2 regions of the Peptostreptococcus sp. genome follow, and region 1 is predicted to be linked to the other one. Evidence: riboswitches for the same ligand, from Rfam matches in the RefSeq annotation. Region 1 holds a riboswitch; the other holds the start of a gene.
What was found. Region 1 has a riboswitch for lysine ahead of ACW6OJ_RS02985 (aspartate kinase). Riboswitches for the same ligand answer to the same signal wherever they lie in the genome.
Positions count from the first base shown of each region.

Region 1 (4,983 bases):
ATCGGTCACGTTGACCACGGTAAGACTACATTAACAGCAGCTATAACAAAGACATTACACAACAAGTATCAGTTAGGTGAAGCGGTAGACTTCGCCAACATAGACAAGGCGCCAGAAGAAAGAGAAAGAGGTATCACTATCTCTACTGCTCACGTTGAATATGAAACTCCAGCTAGACACTATGCTCACGTTGACTGCCCAGGACATGCTGACTATGTTAAGAACATGATCACAGGTGCTGCTCAGATGGACGGTGCTATCCTAGTTGTTGCTGCAACAGATGGTCCAATGCCTCAGACAAGAGAACATATCCTACTTTCTAGACAGGTTGGTGTTCCTTACATCGTTGTATTCCTAAACAAGTGTGATATGGTAGATGACGACGAACTTCTAGAACTAGTTGAAATGGAAGTTAGAGAACTACTTAACGAATATGATTTCCCAGGAGATGATACTCCAATAGTTAGAGGTTCTGCTCTAATGGCTCTTGAAGACCCAGATTCTGAATGGGGAGAAAAGATAATAGAATTCTACAACATTATAGACGAATATATCCCATCTCCAGAAAGAGATGTTGACAAGCCATTCCTAATGCCAGTAGAAGACGTATTCTCAATCACTGGTAGAGGTACAGTTGCAACTGGTAGAGTTGAAAGAGGTGTTCTTAAGGTTTCTGATGAAGTTGAACTAGTTGGTTTGGCTGATGAACCAAGAAAGGTTGTAGTAACAGGAGTAGAAATGTTCAGAAAGTTACTAGATCAGGCAGAAGCTGGTGATAACATCGGTGCTCTACTAAGAGGTGTTCAGAGAGACGAAATCGAAAGAGGACAGGTTCTTGCTCAGCCAGGAACAGTTAAAGCTCATACTAAGTTCACTGCAGAAATCTACGTTCTTAAGAAAGAAGAAGGTGGTAGACATACTCCTTTCTTCGATGGATATAGACCACAGTTCTACTTCAGAACAACTGACGTAACTGGTGAGTGTAAGCTACCAGAAGGTATAGAAATGGTTATGCCTGGTGACAACGTAACAATCGAAGTTGACCTAATCAACTCTATATGTGTTGAAGAAGGTCTTAGATTCGCCATCAGAGAAGGTGGTAGAACAGTAGCTTCTGGAGTTGTTGCTTCTATAATTGAATAATTATATTATTTGATATATATAAAGAGAGTGCTTGCACTCTCTTTTTTTGTAGAAATAGGTGACCTAAGCTTAGGTGGCTAGATTGTCCTTAGTAAATACAAGCAGCTACAAGTCTATCTATTAATAAAGCCCTATTAAATAGGCCAGAAGTTATATAATATTTTTCCTATAGCTAGTATTGATTAGCTATTATTGGGTATAATAGTAGGTAATGGGGTTTGCTCAGGCAAACAAAAAAATGAAACTAATACTATAAGTATGATTAAGTAAAAGGAATATTAGGAGGTAAGTATGAAGTTAATTTCTTGGAACATAGATTCTTTAAATGCAGCCCTAACGAGTGACTCTGCAAGAGCCCTACTGTCAAGGGATGTCCTAAAAAAGCTAGCCAGTATGGATGCGGACATTATAGCTCTACAGGAGACTAAGTTATCAGCTAAGGGACCAACTAAAAAGCATATAGAGTGTCTAGAGGAAATATTCCCTGGCTATAACCATGTTTGGAGGTCATCTGTAGAGCCTGCTAGAAAGGGATATGCTGGTACCATGTTCCTATATAGGAAGGGGATGGATATAAAGGCTACATATCCTGAAATAGGGGCTCCATGTACGATGGACTCCGAGGGTAGGATTATTACTCTTGAGCTAGATTCATGCTATGTAACACAGGTCTATACACCAAATGCTGGTGATGGCCTAAAGAGACTAGAGGATAGGCAGGAATGGGATAAAAAGTATGCAGACTATCTTGAGGGTCTAGCCAAGAACAAGCCTGTACTTGCATGTGGGGACTACAATGTTGCCCACAAGGAAATAGACCTAGCCAACCCAGCTTCTAACCATAGGTCACCAGGCTTTACTGATGAGGAAAGAGAGGGCTTTACAAACCTGCTTGCTAGGGGGTTTGTAGATACCTTTAGGCATGTCCACGGAGATATAGAAGAGGTATATTCATGGTGGGCTCAGAGGGTAAAGACTAGCAAGGTGAACAATACGGGCTGGAGAATCGACTATTGGATAGTCAGCCAGGATGTGGCTGACAAGGTAAGGGTATCAGAAATGGTAGACTCTGGAGAGAGGCAGGACCATGCACCAATTCTTCTAGAAGTAGAATTCTAAATAGGAGATTAATTTATAGTATTGGAGATGGAAGGTTGGACTTATTCCACCTTCTTTTTTCAAGGACTTTATTTTTTATTAGTATTAATTGCTAATAAATGGGAAATAAGGCTTTACAAAAGCCTGTCTATGCTATATAATAACTATTAACTTAATAAATAGGATAGAGGCGCGACTGACAAGAGTAGGAGTAGATAATGAAAGCAAGCAGTTTACTTTGAAAGGGGATGTTGCCGAAATAATACTTGTAGTGCTTTGCAGGTATTGTTGGAACAAGGATTAAGAGTTTTTGTTCTGTCATTATAGGAGTATAATGGAGGGCTAGCCAGTAGATTGTCATGTTATGTGAATATTATAGACAAATGTAGGCTACCTACATTTGTCTTTTTTAATGGAGAGCTAGCCATAATATGTCGATTATATAGTATATAGCTTATAAGGGGTTTTCTTGGAGAAGGCCTAGGTATAGGAAAAATATATACAGGATTTAAAACTTTCAGGCAAATGTGGACTAACTACATTTGCCTTTTTTATTAAAAAATACTAGAAGGGCATATATTCCTATTAGTTAATTAAAATAATTTATTATGATTATTGTGCATTAATGGAGGATGAGTTTATGAAACAAGTTTCAGTACTAAAATTCGGGGGAAGTTCAGTAGGAACTATTGATAAGATAAAGGATATTTCGACCTACCTGAAAAAAAGGATAGAGAATAATGAAAAGCTAATTGTCGTAGTATCAGCTATGGGAAAGACTACAGATGAGTTACTAAAGCAGGTTGAGAAGATAACTGACAATCCAGATGTCAGAGAACTAGATACCCTACTAGCAATAGGCGAGCAAAATACAATCTCCCTAATGGCCATTACCCTAAATGAGCTGGGTGTAAGGGCAAGGTCATTGACGGGAATACAGGCAGGAATCAAGACCTTTGGCCAGCATACAAAGAGCAGGATAGCAGATATTGATGCGGATTTTTTAAATGGTCAGCTAGAGGAATTTGATATACTGGTAGTTGCAGGCTTCCAGGGATATAATGAAAACCTAGAAATCACAACCCTAGGAAGGGGAGGATCCGATACATCGGCAGTTGCTCTGGCAGCAGCAATAGGGGCCTCTTGTGAGATATATACAGATGTGACAGGTGTCTTTGGTACAGACCCTAGAATATATAAGGCAGCAAGACAGCTAAGTCAGGTAAGCTACGAGGAAATGCTAGAGCTATCAGCCCTAGGTGCAGGAGTTCTAGAAACACGCTGTGTTGAAATAGCGAAAAATTACAATGTACCACTATATTTAGCAAAAACATTATCAGATACGAAAGGAACTTGGATTATGGCAAATACAGACTTACTAGAAAAGAAGGTTGTTACAGGAGTAGCACTAGATAGGGATATACTACACGTTACCTTGACTTGTAGTGATATAGGAACGAACTTTGTAGAGGAGCTATTCAACCAGCTTGATAGGTTCAGTGTAAATATTGATATGATCAGTCAGATAGTATCGGGTGAGGATATGAATGTTTCCTTCACTTGTAAGGACACTGATAGGAACTTCTTGAACCAGATCCTAGATAGCTTAAAGGAAGAATTTAAAGGCATAAGGTATTCAATCCGTACAGATTGTGCCAAGGTAAGTATAGTAGGTTCAGGCATGAGGGATGTAAGTGGTGTTGCAGCAAGAGCCTTTAGGCTTCTATGCTCAAATGGAATCAACTTCTACCAGGTAACAACATCTGAAATATCAATATCCTATGCTATAGACAAGGACATATCTGAAAAGGCAGTTATATTGCTATGTAAGGAGTTCAATATATAGCCTAACCTATGGATGATGGATTTGATAGGAAAGAAATAGAAGATAGGAAGATGAGGTTTTAAGATAAAATTAGGTAGATAAGCAAGATAAGCAATAGGAAATATGATAGAATTTTTTAAATAATACTTATGTAAGGGAGATGTTAGTATGGCAAATTTTGCAATAGTTGGAGCAACAGGTGTAGTAGGAACTAAGATGATAGAGCGCTTGGGAGAAAGTAACCTAAGGGTAGACAATATATATTTAATGGCATCAGCCAGGTCAGCAGGAAAGGTCTTACAGTTCAGAGGCCAGGATGTAGTAGTAGAGGAACTAAATGAACATTCATTTGATAAGGATATAGACTATGCGATTTTCTCAGCAGGAGGGTCGACTTCATTGAAGTTTGCACCTATAGCTGAAGAGCATGGTGTCATAGTAATAGACAACTCAAGTGCATGGAGAATGCAGGAGGACATAGACCTGATAGTTCCTGAGTGCAACTATCCAAAGCTAGAGAGAAGAATAATAGCAAATCCAAACTGCTCGACTATCCAGTCAGTAGTACCACTAAAGCCATTGATAGATGAATATGGAGTAAAGAGGATAGCCTATACTACCTACCAGGCTGTATCAGGGTCAGGTAAGGGGGGAATAGATGACCTAGTGAATGGCCAGGCAGGTCAGCCACCTAAAAAGTACCCTCACCCAATCTACAACAATGTACTTCCTCATATAGATGTATTCCTAGATAATGGATACACAAAGGAAGAGATGAAAATGATTGAAGAGACTAAGAAGATATTAAACCTAGGTGATGATGTTTCCATTACGGCAACTTGTGCCAGGGTACCAGTTCTAAACTCACATTCAGTAGAAATCAATATCACCTTTGAAAGACCTGCAGAGGTTGAGGA
Region 1 is NZ_CDRRTB010000018.1:10,602-15,584, reverse strand. Features, by position in the region: gene tuf (elongation factor Tu) at 1-1,143, shown strand, start outside; gene ACW6OJ_RS02990 (exodeoxyribonuclease III) at 1,435-2,262, shown strand; lysine riboswitch at 2,419-2,594, shown strand; gene ACW6OJ_RS02985 (aspartate kinase) at 2,882-4,087, shown strand; gene ACW6OJ_RS02980 (aspartate-semialdehyde dehydrogenase) at 4,235-4,983, shown strand, end outside.

Region 2 (4,983 bases), on a different contig from region 1:
AGAAGGATTCTTGGGTTAATATTAAATTTAATAATAAAGATGGTTGGGTTCAGGAATCTGCTATAGCAGAGAAGTCTGAAACAGTTAATAATATAAAGACTAGTCCAGCTACTACTACAAAGACTGTGACTAGTGATACCCTGAACTTTAGGAAGGAAGCTAATACTAAGTCTGCGGTCATCCAGGTCTTAAAAAAGGGTGATAAGGTAACTGTTATTGAAGAAGGATCTGCCTGGACCAAGGTATCATTCAATGGAAAAACTGGCTATCTTTCAACTAGGTTTTTATCTGGTTCATCAGCTACTTCTAAGACAAGTGTAGGTAGTAAAATGATGGTTATGGCTAATAACCTAAGTATAAGAAAGTCTGCCAATTTGTTAAGTGAAAAGCTAGCAGACCTAAGTAAGGGTGATATGGTTGAATATATCTCTTCTACAAATGGTTGGAACAAGGTCCGTTATAATGGATATGTAGGCTATGTATCCTCTTATTACCTAAAGGATACAGGAGAAGTTGAAAATCCAGATCAGGACAATAATATTGAAAATGAAGATTTAAGCATAAGTACAAGCAAGAGTCAGGCTAATGTTTCAACTGGAAATACCAACTACATAGATATGGGTATGACACTTGACGCACATGTTGATATGCAGATGTCTAAGGCTTTAAATACCTTAACTGCAGGTGGTTGGAGAAAGGTAACAAGAGATGAGTTAAAGTCATACATGGATCCATCTAGACATATGGATGCATCTACTATCATGCAGTTTGCCTTGCTAGATAGGTATACAGAAGATATAACAGCTGGCCAGCTGAATGCATATTTAGCTAAGTACTGTAAGTCTGGTAATGTATTTTATAACCAGGGGCAGGCCTTTATAGATGCGGCTAAGAAGAATAATATAAATGTATTATACCTGGTGGCCCATTCAATGATAGAGACTGGCTATGGAACTTCAAAACTAGCCCAAGGAACTGTATATAATGGAAAGACTGTTTATAATTTCTTTGGTATTGGAGCTGTAGATGGTAATGCTCTTGCAGGTGGTAGTGCTACAGCCTATAATAATGGTTGGACAAGTGTAGCGTCTGGTATAGATGGAGCAGCTTCTTGGATTGCTAGTAGGTATATTCATAGCAGCAAGTACAATCAGAATACCCTATACAGCATGAAGTGGAATCCAAGTATTATTTACCACCAGTATGCATCTGATGTAAGGTGGCCAAGTGCTATTGCCAATAAGATGGCTGATATAGCAGCTTACTCAAATAATATAGGATCAATGAGCTATAATATACCAAAGTATAGGTAGATGTTGCAAAATACGATAGACTTGTTAAAAATTTGAAATAAAAGCAGAAAAGGGCTTGCAAGTTTTTATTACATAGTGTATACTAGCGTTAGTAATTGAATATAGAAGGTAGAGGCGCACTTGTTATTAGTACTTGATAAAAGGGTTAAAGCATCCACAAGGAAAGGAACAATTGCCGAAGCATACAAGCAGCTTTAGGCTTGTATAGCTGGGGGTACGTAGAATATGCGTATCACTGTCACAAGTATTTGTGTTGGGCTATCATTTGAGTATGTTTTCAAACGTCTCGGATGTCCATCCGAGACGTTTTTTATATTACTTGGTGTCAATAAATCTTCTATTGAGGATATTACAAAAATGAATTATATTTTATAGGAGGTTATTATGAACAGAAGAAGTTTAAGAATTTTGATCGTCACATTAATGATGACAATCTTGATGGCAGTGCCATCGTATGCCGCAGAAATTGATCAGATAGCGCAGGCGAATTCATTAAAATTAGGAATTATAACAGTTATACCGCCATTGCTAGCAATTGTCTTGGCATTCATTACAAGAAATGTTGTTATATCTTTATTTTTGGGGGTTATGTCAGGATCTCTAATACTACAGCTATCATCGGGTAAGGGAGTCTTATCTGGTATAGTATTGGCCTTCCTTGATTTCATATCTAGGGCCCTACACTCACTAGCAGATCCATGGAATGCAGGTATAGTTTTACAGGTATTATGTATAGGTGGTGTTATTAACCTAGTAGGTAAGATGGGTGGAGCAAAGGCTGTAGCTGAAGCACTTGCCAAAAGAGCAAAGACAGCAAAGGGTGCCCAGACAATATCTTGGTTATTAGGAATCCTAGTATTCTTCGATGACTATGCCAACTCACTAATCGTTGGTCCTATAATGAGACCGGTATTCGACAAAATGAATATATCTAGAGAAAAGCTTGCCTTTGTAATAGATGCAACAGCTGCTCCAATAGCAGGTTTGGCTATCATATCAACTTGGATAGGTTTGGAAGTTGGTTTGATACACGATGCTTTTAATAGTATACATGTAGATACAGATGCCTTTGGTGTATTCTTAAGTACTATACCATATAGGTTCTATAATATATTAATCTTGGCCTTCATTTTGATTACAGCTTATATGGCTAGAGAATTTGGACCAATGAGAAGGGCAGAATATATAGCAAGAAGAAGACAGAATGTAACAACTGACCTAGACCAGGGTGTTGAAGAATTAGATGATATGGCACCAAAGGAAGGTGTTAAGCTAAGTGTTTGGAATGCAATCATACCTATAGGTGTATTGATTGTCAGTTCGCTAATAGCATTCTACTATAGTGGTTACTCAACTATAATGGGTGGAAAAGATACAGCTTTAATAGCGTCAATTAATGCGAGTCCTTTCTCATTCTCTTCAGTAAGACAGTGCTTCTCATCTTCTGATGCTTCTGTTGCACTATTCCAGTCTGCTATATTCTCATCTATTGTTTCAATAATCATTGCAAAGATTAAGAAAATCTATACAATGTCTGAAGCAATTGAAGTTTGGGTAGATGGTATGAAGACTTTGATGATTACAGGTGTTATCCTGATACTTGCTTGGTCTCTAAGTTCAGTAATCAAGGAAGTTGGAACAGCTAAGTTCCTTATCAGATACTTATCTGGATCAATACCACCATTCCTATTACCAAGTATTATTTTTATACTAGGTGCTATTATATCTTTCTCAACTGGTACAGCCTATGGTACTATGGGTATCTTGATGCCTCTAGCAATACCACTAGCACACTCACTATCACCAGATATGAGTTATGTAGTAGTAGCAACTTCAGCAGTATTGACAGGTGCTATATTCGGCGACCATTGTTCACCGATTTCAGACACTACAATACTATCATCAATGGGTGCTGGTTGTCACCACATTGACCATGTTAATACACAGATGCCTTATGCTATCTTTATATGTGTTATAACTATATTATTTGGTTATTTACCAGCAGGTATGGGTGTTCCATACTATATCGTATTACCAGTTGCCATAGCTGCATCTGCAGTAGGACTTAGAATAATTGGTAAGAGGATTGATGTTGATGATAAGGAATTTGAAGCTAAGTTAGCCAAGGAAGGAATCCACTTCTAATTAAATAAAAATTTGAATTTTAGGTCGATGGCATAAAAAATCCCCCCTAATGGGGGGTGTTATCGATCTTTTTTATTAGAAATATTCTAGTTGAACTTAGTATAGATCCCTGTGCTTTAAAAGGTACTCTTTTAGTATCTCAGTAAGTAGGGGTCCTTTTTTTTGAGAGATATTTGTAGCTAGGGTAGAGAAGTTTTCCCATACATCCTGGTCAATAGTTATGGAGACCTTTTTGGCTTGCTTTATAATATCTTCCTCTATTTTAATATTTGTATTTTCAATTTGTTTTACTTGCTTTAAAGGGTCAAGGTCTTTGATAGCCATATACCAGTCATATACTTCACATAGCTTGTCCAATTCATCTTGGGTAAAGCTAACCCTTGAGGTTTTATTCTTACTGGTAGTCTTAGCTACTTTTGCGATGCTAGCATTTTTTAGGGTCTTAGTATCACTTGTAGCCCTGGCTTTAGTAGAAGTCTTGGCTTTTGTATTAGCTTTATTATCCTGAGAGCTAAGACGCTTAGGTCTTGTTTTACTTGTTGACTTACCAGATATATTCTTTAAAAGTTCTTCTTTTGAAGCGTTTTTTCTATTAGTTTTATTTATCTTTTCAGATATTTTTACATCATTTGAATTTACTGGTTCAAGTAGCTCCTTAAAAGTTATTTGTTTATTAGACATGGTTGACCTCCTCTACTTATTCCTGAATATTATAACATATATTATAAGGGTATGTATGGATATTTTCTACTAATAATGATAAAATAGGCTTATATGATATTCAAACAAAAAAATGAAATTATTTTATAGTAGGGAATTAAAATTGGCTAGTCAAGTTTAGCCGTTGATATTTATAATTGAGTGTTGATAGGGAGGAAAACTATGAAGATACTAATAGTTGAAGATAATAAAACGATTCAAAAGGATATAGAAAAGGAACTTTCAAAGCATTTTGACACTGAAACTTGTGGTGACGGTGAAGAGGGTCTTTACCTAATTTCTCAGGGGATATATGATTTAGTTATACTAGACCTTATGCTACCTAATATGGGAGGCATAGAAATATTAAACCAGGCTAGGAAGGATGGTATTGATACTCCAATCTTAATATTGACTGCCAAGGAGGCCCTTGATGACAAGGTTGAAGCCTTTACTCTTGGTGCAAATGACTACCTGACTAAGCCATTTTATATGGATGAGCTAGTAGCTAGGGTATACGCTATACTTAGGACTAACGGAAAGATAAAGGACAAGAAGTACCTGGAATTCAAGGACCTAAGAATAGATTCTGAAAAGAATAGTGTATATATAAATGATGAGGAAATAGAGTTACAAAACAAGCAGTTTAAACTTCTAGAGTACTTCGTTCTAAATAAGGGCTCAATCCTATTGAAGGAGCAAATATATGATAGGATTTGGGGGATAGATTCAGATGCTACAATTGAAATTGTAGAAGTATATGTGAGTAACCTAAGAAAAAAATTATCCAAGTATGATTATGATAAATACATAAAGACAAAGAGAA
Region 2 is NZ_CDRRTB010000045.1:6,632-11,614, reverse strand. Features, by position in the region: gene ACW6OJ_RS04970 (SH3 domain-containing protein) at 1-1,313, shown strand, start outside; lysine riboswitch at 1,415-1,582, shown strand; gene ACW6OJ_RS04965 (Na+/H+ antiporter NhaC family protein) at 1,698-3,458, shown strand; gene ACW6OJ_RS04960 (hypothetical protein) at 3,555-4,139, opposite strand; gene ACW6OJ_RS04955 (response regulator transcription factor) at 4,341-4,983, shown strand, end outside.
Region 2: another riboswitch for lysine. It lies ahead of ACW6OJ_RS04965 (Na+/H+ antiporter NhaC family protein); the one in region 1 lies ahead of ACW6OJ_RS02985 (aspartate kinase).